Regions from separate parts of the Micromonospora sp. NPDC023814 genome, predicted to be linked through region 2. Evidence: riboswitches for the same ligand, from Rfam matches in the RefSeq annotation. Region 2 holds a riboswitch; each other region holds the start of a gene.
The links. A riboswitch is a leader RNA that binds a small molecule or an ion and turns the genes downstream of it on or off. The one in region 2 is predicted to bind cobalamin.
Positions count from the first base shown of each region.

Region 1: linked by a shared signal. The riboswitch ahead of AB0G14_RS15955 (ABC transporter substrate-binding protein) and the one ahead of bluB (5,6-dimethylbenzimidazole synthase) in region 2 are both predicted to bind cobalamin.
Region 3: linked by a shared signal. The riboswitch ahead of cobN (cobaltochelatase subunit CobN) and the one ahead of bluB (5,6-dimethylbenzimidazole synthase) in region 2 are both predicted to bind cobalamin.

Region 1 is NZ_JBFAAF010000025.1:89,722-92,920, reverse strand. It holds gene AB0G14_RS15960 (iron chelate uptake ABC transporter family permease subunit) at 1-168, opposite strand, end outside; gene AB0G14_RS15955 (ABC transporter substrate-binding protein) at 174-1,181, opposite strand; cobalamin riboswitch at 1,210-1,393, opposite strand; gene AB0G14_RS15950 (ATP-binding cassette domain-containing protein) at 1,477-2,178, opposite strand; gene AB0G14_RS15945 (ABC transporter ATP-binding protein) at 2,175-3,199, opposite strand, start outside.
Region 2 is NZ_JBFAAF010000005.1:145,934-149,132, reverse strand. It holds gene AB0G14_RS04335 (Rieske (2Fe-2S) protein) at 1-652, opposite strand, end outside; gene bluB (5,6-dimethylbenzimidazole synthase) at 803-1,432, opposite strand; cobalamin riboswitch at 1,469-1,669, opposite strand; gene AB0G14_RS04325 (EamA family transporter) at 1,881-2,798, shown strand; partial or broken gene AB0G14_RS04320 (crotonase/enoyl-CoA hydratase family protein) at 2,841-3,199, shown strand, end outside.
Region 3 is NZ_JBFAAF010000046.1:35,038-38,236, reverse strand. It holds gene cobN (cobaltochelatase subunit CobN) at 1-1,462, opposite strand, end outside; cobalamin riboswitch at 1,829-1,958, opposite strand; gene AB0G14_RS23030 (response regulator transcription factor) at 2,076-2,732, opposite strand; gene AB0G14_RS23025 (sensor histidine kinase) at 2,725-3,199, opposite strand, start outside.

The sequences.
Region 1 (3,199 bases), on a different contig from region 2:
CGCCCCGATCGACACGACCAGACCCGCCAGCAACGTGACCAGCAGGGCGACCGTGCCGACGGGACGGATGGGCCGGCCGCGCCGGGCCCCGGAGGCAGTGGCGCCAGGGTCCGCGCCGGCCCGACCGCGCACGGCGAGACGGCGGGCCACGGCGGTACGGCGCGCCACGGCGGTCAGCGGCCCGCTCCGTCGGGAAGCTGCGCCATCCCCGCGGCGAGCGCCTCGACGCCGAGCACCGCCCGCACCCCAGCGGTGGTGGACGAGAACGGGATGACGACGAACCGCTGCCCGGCCACTGCGGGCAGGTCCTTGAGGGTGGGGTGCCGGGCCAGGAACGCCTTCTTCGCGGCGGCCGGGTCCCAGGTCGCGTCGACCAGCACGATCGCGTCGGGGTCGCGCGCGACGGCGCTCTCCCAACTGGTGTCGGCCCAGCCGCCGGCGAGGTCGCCGAAGGCGTTGCCGACCCCGACCGCCGACATGATCATGTTGGGGCTGCCGCAGCAGGCGCCCACGCTCGGGGCGTCGGTGCGGGCGTCCCACCAGAGCACGGAGACGTCCCGCGTGCCGTCGAATCTGGCGGCAGCGGCGGCGATCCGGGCGCGGTGGTCGGCGATGAGCCTCTCGGCCCGCGCCGGCACCCCGAAGACGGCCGCGACGTCCCGGATCTCGGCGAACACGTCCTCGACGGTGAGCTTCCCCGGCCGGTGCGGCTTCGGGCACCCGGCGGGTGAGAGGTAGGTGCCGATGCCGAGCCCCGCCAGGGCGGCCCGGTCGCCGACGCCCTCGTCACCGAAGGCGCTGTGGAACGAGGCGTAGACGAAGTCCGGCGCCGTCTCCAGGAGTTTCTCCTTGGCCGGGTACTTTCCGGACAGCACCGGCACCGATGCGTACGCGGCGGCGTGCTCCGGCAGGATCGCGTCGTCCAGGTACGCCGTGCCGGCCATGCGGTCGGCCAGGCCGAGCGCCAGCATGATCTCGGTGGCGGGCTGGTTCAGGGTGACCGCCCGCTGGGGCGGGGCGGCGACGGTGACCGGCGTGCCGCAGTTGGTCAGGGTGGCCGGCGCGCCGGATGCCGGGGCGGGGTCGTCGTCCGTGGCGCAGGCGCCGAGCAGGACGAGGAGGACGGACAGGGGCGCGGCTACGCGCCGGGACAGGGTGGACCGCACAGCGCGCACGCGCATCGGGACCGCCTTCCAGCACCTCGTGGACGGGTCATCGCAGTGCCGTGGCCGGTCTCCTGGCTGACGGGAGGTGCGTCCGTGGCCGGCCTTCCCAGGCGTGCGACACGCCCAGTGACCTCTGACGACGAGGGCCTCGGACTTCCCGATCACAGTGGCGAGGGCCGCACCGGTCTTCCACCGGCTTCCCGAACACCACGGCAGCGTCACCCTAGCCTGCGCCCGACCCCGAATGCCACGGTGACGAATGCCATGGAGCGGCTTCTTCACCACTGTGGACGGTTCGGTGCGCGACGGGTCATGCCCCCGGCGGGGGCGGGAGGTCGACGACCCGGGTCGCCCAGCGGGCCATCAGGGCCGGGTCGTGGGTGATCAGCAGGACCCCGGCGCCGCGCTGTCGCTGGTAGTCGGTGATGACGGCGGCGAGGTGGGCCTGGGTGGAGGCGTCGAGCATGGCGGTTGCCTCGTCGCAGAGCAGGTAGGCCGGCCGGTGCACGAGCGCCCGGGCGAGGCAGGCCCGTTGCAGCTGCCCGTCGCTGACCGCGTGCGGGCGGCGGGCGAGCAGGTCCGTGGTGAGGCCGACGAGGTCGGCCAGCTCGGCCGCGCGGGCCCTGGCCTGCTCGGCCGGTACGCCGGTGGCGCGGAGCGGTTCGGCGACGATGTCCGCCAGGCTGAGCCGCGGGTCGGTGGCGGCGCGTGGGCTCTGGAACAGGATCGCGACGCGGGTACGGACGGCCGCCGGCAGCCGGTGACGGACGCCGGCGACCCGGTGGCCGTCGAGGGTGACGTGCCCGGCGTCCGGGGCGTGCAGCAGGGCGAGCACCCGGGCCAGGGTGGACTTGCCGCTGCCCGAGGGCCCGTGCAGCCCGACCGTCTCGCCGGGGGCGACGTGCAGGTCGACGCGGTCGAGGACGCGCTGCCGACCGTAGGCGACGGTGACCTGGTGGGCGGCGAGCGCGGTCGCGGCCGGCGCGGCGCTCCGACGTGCGGTCGTGGTCATGCCGGCGCTCCGACGGGCAGTGGGTGGTGGCAGGCGACATGGCCCGGGCCGTCCGCCGTCGGGGTGGGTGGGGTGCGGCAGGTGTCGGTGGCGCGGTCGCAGCGCGGGGCGAAGGCGCAGCCGACGGGCAGGTCGGTGAGCATCGGCGGGTGGCCGGGGACCGGTCGGAAGGCGCGCTCGGGCAGGGCGTCGAGCAGGCCGGCGGTGTAGGGGTGGGCGGGCGCGGCGAACAGCGCCTCGGTGGGCCGGCGCTCGACGACCCGGCTGGCGTACATGACGGCGACGGTGTCGGCGACGCGGCGGGCGGCGGCCAGGTCGTGGGTGATGAGCAGGACGGCGTTGCCGGCGTCGCAGCGGCGGCGCAGCAGGTCGAGGGTGTGGTCGACCAGGGGCCGGTCGAGGCCCGTGGTGGGTTCGTCGGCGAGCAGCAGCGGCGGGTCGGGAGCGAGCGCGAGTGCGGTGGCCAGGCGTTGCGCCATGCCGCCGGACAGCTCGTGGGGGTAGCGGTCGAGGTCGGCGGGGTCGAGCCCGACGTCGGCGGCGACCCGCTCGGCCGCCGAGGGCGCGTCGCGGCGGGCGTGCCCGTGGGCGCGCAGGGTCTCCGCCAGCAGCCGCCGGCCGGTGCGTACGGGAGTCAGCGCGGTGGCGGGGCTCTGCGGCACCAGCCCGACCGCGCGGCCGCGTACGGCGCGGGCGAGGTGACGCTCGGTGCAGCCGATCAGGTCGACCTGGTCCCCGCCGGGCGGGCGCAGCCGGGCGCGGCCCGAGACGGTGGCGTTGCCGGGGAGCAGGCCGAGCAGGGCGTGGGCGAGCACGGACTTGCCGCAGCCGGACTCCCCCACCACGGCCACCAGTTCGCCGGGGTGGACGGTCAGGCGCAGGTCGGTGACGGCCCGCACCACGGCGTCGCGGAGCTGGAAGCGGACGGTCAGCCCGTCGACCTCCAGCAGGGCGCGACGAGGACCGGCGGCGGTGGTGGCGGTGCCGGCCGGGCCGGGCGTGGCGTCGCCGGTGGCGGCGG
Region 2 (3,199 bases):
GCGGGCAGCGCTCCAGCATCACCGTGACCTCGTCGCCGTGCCGGTAGAGGATCACCGAGACGTCGTCGATCTCCCGGGTGATCAGCTTTCGCTGCGGCAGGGCGGCCATGTCCGCGATCGAATGCCAGCCGTCGCTCATCCGGTGCAGCTCGGAGATGCTCTGATTGACCTGCGCGCCCTGCTTGTACGCCAGGTGCCCGCCGATGTACGCCCCCATGCTCGCGGCGCTGAGCCCGAGGAAGCCGAGCGTACGGCCGAGGTTGTGCCGGCCGGTCATCCGGGCGGCCACGGAGCCGGCGTAGAACGCCAGGCCGATGCTGTTGGAGGCGGCGTGCACCAGGCCGATCCGGCGCTGGTCTCGGGCGAGGGCTGCCCAGTCGTTGAGCCCGGCGACCGCAGCCGGCAGGGCGCTGACGGTGCCCACCGCGCACAGCGTGGTGGCGGCGCGGCGCTGCCCCTGCATCAGGTCCAGCACGGCCGTGCTGAGCCACGCGCCGACCGGCACCTGCACCATCGCCGGGTGCAGCGGGTGCCCCAGCCAGACGCCGTGCAGCAGGTCGCGGACGCGCCTTGGGCGGAGGGTGGCCTGGACGGCCCGCTGCAACCGGTCGCCGATCCGGTCCAGCGCGGAGGCCTGCTCGATCTTCGTCATGAGTGCTCGCACCCGTACCGACTTCCCGGCAGGAGCGACCGCAAACCGGTATCCGGTGACGGATCCGCAGCGGTGCGTGACGAGGTTTCTGCCGGCCCGGAACCGGGCGCGCCCCGGCCTGATGGGGCCCGCCCTTCCGCGGTGGTGAGGTCAGCGGTCCGGCGGCGTCCAGCGGTCGTGGTGGATCGCCTCGGCCAGCGGGCGCTTCTGCCGCCAGCCGTGTCGGACCAGGTCGGGCACGGCCTCGAAGTGGGTGACCGGCCCGAGGCAGAGCCACGCCACCGGCCGTACGCCGTCGGGGATGCCGAGCAGCTCGGCCAGCCAGGGCTCCCGGTAGAACGACACCCATCCGACGCCGAGCCCCTCGGCGGTGGCGGCCAGCCAGAGGTTCTGGATGGCGAGGCAGGCCGAGTAGAGCCCGGTGTCGACGATGGCGTGCCGCCCGAGCACGGCGGGGCCACCGCGGGCCGGGTCGTAGGTGACCACCACGGACAGGGTGGACTCCAGCACCCCGTCGATCTTGATGCGGGCGAACCGCTCGACCGCCTCCCCGGCCAGGGTGGCGGCGAAGGTGTCCCGCTCGGTCTGGACGTGCTCGTGGAACCGGCGCCGCAGCTCGGGGTCGCGGACGAGGACGAAGTCCCAGGGCTGGGAGTAGCCGACGCTCGGCGCGGCGTGCGCCGCAGTCAGGACGCGGTGCAGCGTCTCGTCGGGCACCGGCGCCCCGGTGAACTGGCCGCGGACGTCCCGGCGGCGATGGATGACGTCGTAGAGATCCAAGGCAGGCTCCCGCTGCGCTCGGCCCACGCTCCGGGCGTGGGCACCTGACCGCGAGGCCGGTCTTCGGACTCCCGGATCGACGCCTGGCCGTCCGCCTTCCCGGCCCGGGCGGGCCAGTGGCTGCGCTCTCGCGCGTGGACGGTGGCTCCCCGGTCACCGCGGCGGGCCCGTGCCGGATTCGCACCGGCTTCCCGATTCTCCCCGCTCGCGCGGGGCACCTCACATGATCGTGCCGCCCGGCATGCTAGCGCCGCGGGCCAGCACCACCGCGAGGACCGCCCAGACGACGGCGCCACCCGGACCCGCCGCCCCGCCGCCGCCCGCCCGGACCTGCCAGGCGCCGGCCCTCCGCCCGGACCCGCCGCCCGCCGGCCGGACCCGCCGGACCCGACGGCCGGGCGTGGAAATCCGGTCGCGGGCCGCGCCGTCCGCGACCACTGTGGTCCGGGTGTACGCACTCGCCTCCCGCCCGCTGCCGGCCGGCCACCCGGCGGCCCGACTGACCGTCGCCCTCGGCCGGCCCCGGGCCGTGCCACCACCGCTGCTGATGCTGCTGGGCATGCTCTCCACCCAGGTCGGCGCGGCCGTCGCCAAGCAGCTCTTCGGCAGCACCAGCGCCGGCGGTACGACCACGCTGCGGCTCGGCTTCGCCGCGCTGATCCTGCTGCTCGTGGCCCGGCCCGGGCTGCGGCTGGGCTGGCGCGCCGCCGGCCTGGTCGGGGCGTTCGGGCTCACCCTGGCGCTGATGAACCTCGCCTTCTACGCGGCGCTGCACCGGGTGCCGCTCGGCGTGGCGGTCACCATCGGTTTCGCGGGGCCGCTGCTGGTGTCGCTCGCCGGCAGCCGCCGGCCCGCCGACGTGGCGTGGGCGGTCCTGGCGGGCGGCGGGGTGCTGCTGATCAGCGGGCTCGGCGGGACCGGGGTGGACCGGGTGGGGCTGCTGCTGTGCGTCGCCATCGCGGTCGGCTGGGCCGGGTACGTACTGCTCGGCAAGGCGGTCAGCGCCCGCGTGCCGGGCAGCCGGGGCCTCGCGCTGGGAATGGCCGTCGCCGCGCTCGCCGTACTGCCGTTCGGGGTCGCCGGCAGCGGCACGGCGCTGCTCGACCCGTGGACCCTCGCGCTGGGCGTCGTGGTGGCACTGCTGTCGTCGGTGCTGCCGTACTCGGCCGAACTGGCCGCGCTGCGCCGGATGCCGGCCCGGGTCTTCGCGATCCTGCTCAGCCTGGAGCCGGCGATCGGCGCGCTGGTCGGGCTGGTCCTGCTGGGCGAGCTGTTGGCCTGGCCGCAGGCGGCCGGGGTGGCGTGCGTGGTCGGCGCCGCGCTGGGCGCGACCCTGGTCCGTCCCCGCGCCGCGAAGGAGCGCTGACGCCCCCTGGCGCCGCCGGCACCACCGGGGCATGCTGTGCCGATGGGCGTACGCGTCGAGCACGACGGGCCGGTGACCACGGTGATCCTGGACCGCCCGGCGGCCCGCAACGCGGTCGACGGGCCGACGGCCCGGGCCCTGGCCGACGCGTTCCGCGCCTTCGAGGCCGACCCCGACGCGGCGGTGGCTGTGCTCTGGGGCGCCGGCGGCACGTTCTGCGCGGGGGCCGACCTGAAGGCGATCGGCACCCCGAGCGGCAACCGGGTCGAGCCGGAGGGGGACGGCCCGATGGGCCCGACCCGGATGACGCTCGGCAAGCCGGTGATCGCCGCGATCTCCGGTCACGCCGTGGCCGGCGGGTTGGAGCTGGCGCTCTGGTGCGACCTGCGGGTCGCCGAGTC
Region 3 (3,199 bases), on a different contig from region 2:
AGTGGTGGCTGGGCGGCAGGTCCGGGTCGTGGTAGATGGCGATCGGGTTCTCGCCGAAGCCGCGCGGCGGCTGGATCAGCAGCACCACGTTGCCGAAGCGCAGCCCGGCCAGCACGATGTCGCCGCCGTCGGTGTAGAGCCCGCCGGGCGGCTCCCCCCAGTGGGCGAGCATCCGCTCCCGCAGCTCCGCCGGCGCCTCGTCGAACCAGCGCCGGTACGTCGCCCCGGGCACCCGGGCCTCGGCGGCGGCGAGCTGTTCCGGGGTGAGCCACTCGACGTCGTGTCCCCCGGCGGCGATGAGGGCGTGGATGAGCGCGTCCCCGTCGTCGGGCACCGGGGCGTCGCCGAGGTGGTAGCCGGCCTCGGCGAGGGCGGCGAGCAGCCGGACCGCCGAGGCCGGGGTGTCCAGGCCGACGGCGTTGCCGACCCGGGAGTGCTTCGTCGGGTAGGAGCTGAGCACGACCGCGAGCCGCTTGTCGGCGTTGGGCACGTGCCGCAGCCGGGCGTGCCGCACGGCGATGCCGGCCACCCGGGCGGCCCGCTCCGGGTCGGCGACGTAGCTGGAGAGCCCGTCGGCGTCGATCCGCTTGAACGAGAACGGCACGGTGACGATCCGGCCGTCGAACTCGGGGATGGCCACCTGCATCGCGGCGTCCAGCGGGGACAGTCCGGCGTCGCTGCCGGCCCACTGCTCGCGGGTGCTGGTGAGGCAGAGCGCCTGGATCACCGGCACGTCGAGGGCGGCGAGCGCGCCCACGTCCCAGGCGTCCTCGTCGCCCCCGCCGGAGGCGTCGGCGGCGACCGTGCCGCCGGCGGCGAGCACGGTGACCAGCAGGGCGTCGCAGCGGCCGAAGAGCCCGAGCGGTCCCGCGCCGGCGGTGAGGCCGCGCAACGAGCCGCAGAAGATCGGCAGCGGGTTGCCGCCGGCCGCGTCGACGGCGTCGGCGAGGACGTCGACGAAGCCGGTGTTGCCGGCGAGGGCGTGCGCCCGGTAGAAGACGATCCCGACGGTCGGCCGGTCGGGCCACACGGGCCGGTCACCGTGGACGCCGTACGTCGGGGTCGGCGCGGGCGGGGCGAACCCCTCGCCGGTGAGCAGCACCGTGTCGGAGAGGAACCGGGCGAGCTGGGCGAGGTTCTCGGGGCCGCCCTCGACCAGGTAGGCCAGCGCCTGGGTGGCCACCCCGGCCGGGACGGTGGAGGCCGCCATCAGCTCCGCGTCCGGCAGGGCCTCGCCGCTGAGCACGACCGTGGGCACGCCGGAGGCCAGCACCGTGGCGAGCCCGTCCGGCCACGCCTGCCGGCCGCCGAGCAGGCGTACGACCGCGAGGTCCACGCCGTCGAGCAGCGCGGGCACGGCGTCGGCGGCGACCCGGGCGGGGTTGGCGAGGCGGTAGTCGGCGCCGCTGGCGCGGGCGGCGAGCAGGTCGGTGTCGGCGGTGGACAGCAGCAGGATGCGCACGGACGGCTCCGGAGAGTGACGCCCGGATCGACGCGAGGACGATCGGGCGGTACGAGGGGTGGGCGCGGTTCAGCGGGTACGGCGGGCCGGGAAGCGGCTCACCGGCGGGCCGGCGGGGTCGGGCGGCGCGGTGCGGGCGTCAGGGACGGGCGACGCGTCCGACCGCTGCGGGGCGGCCGGGGGCGGGCACACCACGGCCGGCCGGACGCGCGGCGCGGCGGCCGGACGGGGCTGCGGAAATGCGGCTGCTCGCCGGCGCGCTGTCGCGGCCGGGCACGATGCGACGATGATCGTCGATGGCGGAGACGCGGTGCGTCATCGGGTCCTCCTCGGGTGTCCACGCCCTGGGGTCGCTCCCGACGGCCGAAGTATCCTGGCTCCCGGATCGACGCTCACCCCCGGTCTTCCAACCGCGCACGCACGGCCGTGACTCACGAGGGGGGATCGCTCCCCGGTGACAGTGGCGGGACCGCGCCGGAATCGCACCGGCTTCCTTCACTGCCGTCAGGCCGCGAATGCTGCCACACCCCCGGTCCCCGGGTCAACGCGACGGGATCGGACGCCGACCCCGCCGGGCCGGCGCGGCGCGGCGCTCACGACGGTCGACCGCACCTCACCGGTCGGCGAGCCCCGACTCGTAGCCCGCGATCACCAGTTGCGCCCGGTCGCGGACGCCCAGCTTCGTCATCAACCGGCCGATGTGCGTCTTGACGGTGCCCCGGCTGAGGTGCAGGTGCTGCTCGATCTCGGTGTTGGACATCCCACGGGTGATCAACGTCAACACCTCCCGCTCCCGCGGGGTCACCCCGTCGAGCCGTCCCGGCACCCGTCGGGCCGCCGGCATCCGGGTGAACTCGGCGATGAGCCGACGGGTGACGCTGGGGGCCAGCAGCGCCTCACCCGCGGCGACCACCCTGATCGCGTCGAGCAGCCGTACGGGGGACGTGTCCTTGAGCAGGAAGCCGCTCGCCCCGGCCCGCAGCGCCCGGTACACGTAGTCGTCGAGGTCGAAGGTGGTGAGGACGAGCACCCGGGGCGCGTCCCGGCCGGCGGTGACCTGCTCGGTGGCGGTGATGCCGTCCAACTCGGGCATCCGGACGTCCATCAGCACCACCTCGGGCGAGTGCGTCCTCGCGAGTTCGACGGCCGCCCGCCCGGTGCCCGCCTCGGCCACCACGGTCATTCTCGGGGTGGCGTCAACCAGCAGCCGCAGGGTGCCGCGCAGCAGCACGTCGTCGTCGGCCAGGAGCACGCGTACGGGCTCACCCATCGTCCGACACCGCCGGGGTGAACGGCAGCCGGGCGCGCACGGCAAAGCCGCCGCCGGGCTCGACGCCGGCCTCCAGGGTGCCGCCGTGCATCACGGCCCGCTCGCGCATGCCCCGCAGCCCGTGGCCGGGCGGCCCGACGGCGCGCCCCGACCCCCCGTCGTCGACGACGGCGACGGCCAGCACCCCGGGCTCGACCGCCACGGCGAGCCGACAGCGGGTCGGGCCGGCATGGCGCAGCACGTTGGTGAGCGCCTCCTGCACGATGCGGTACGCCGAAGCCTGCACGGCCGCGGGCACCCGGGCCAGGTCGGTCGCCCGGTCGACGTCGACGGTGACACCGGCGGACCGGACGGCCTCGACCAGCCGGTCGAGTTCGGCGAAGCTCGGCGCGGTGTCGGCCGGGTCGCGCAGCGCGCCGAGCACGACCCGGATGTCGTCGAGCGCGCTCCGGCTGACCCGCTCGATC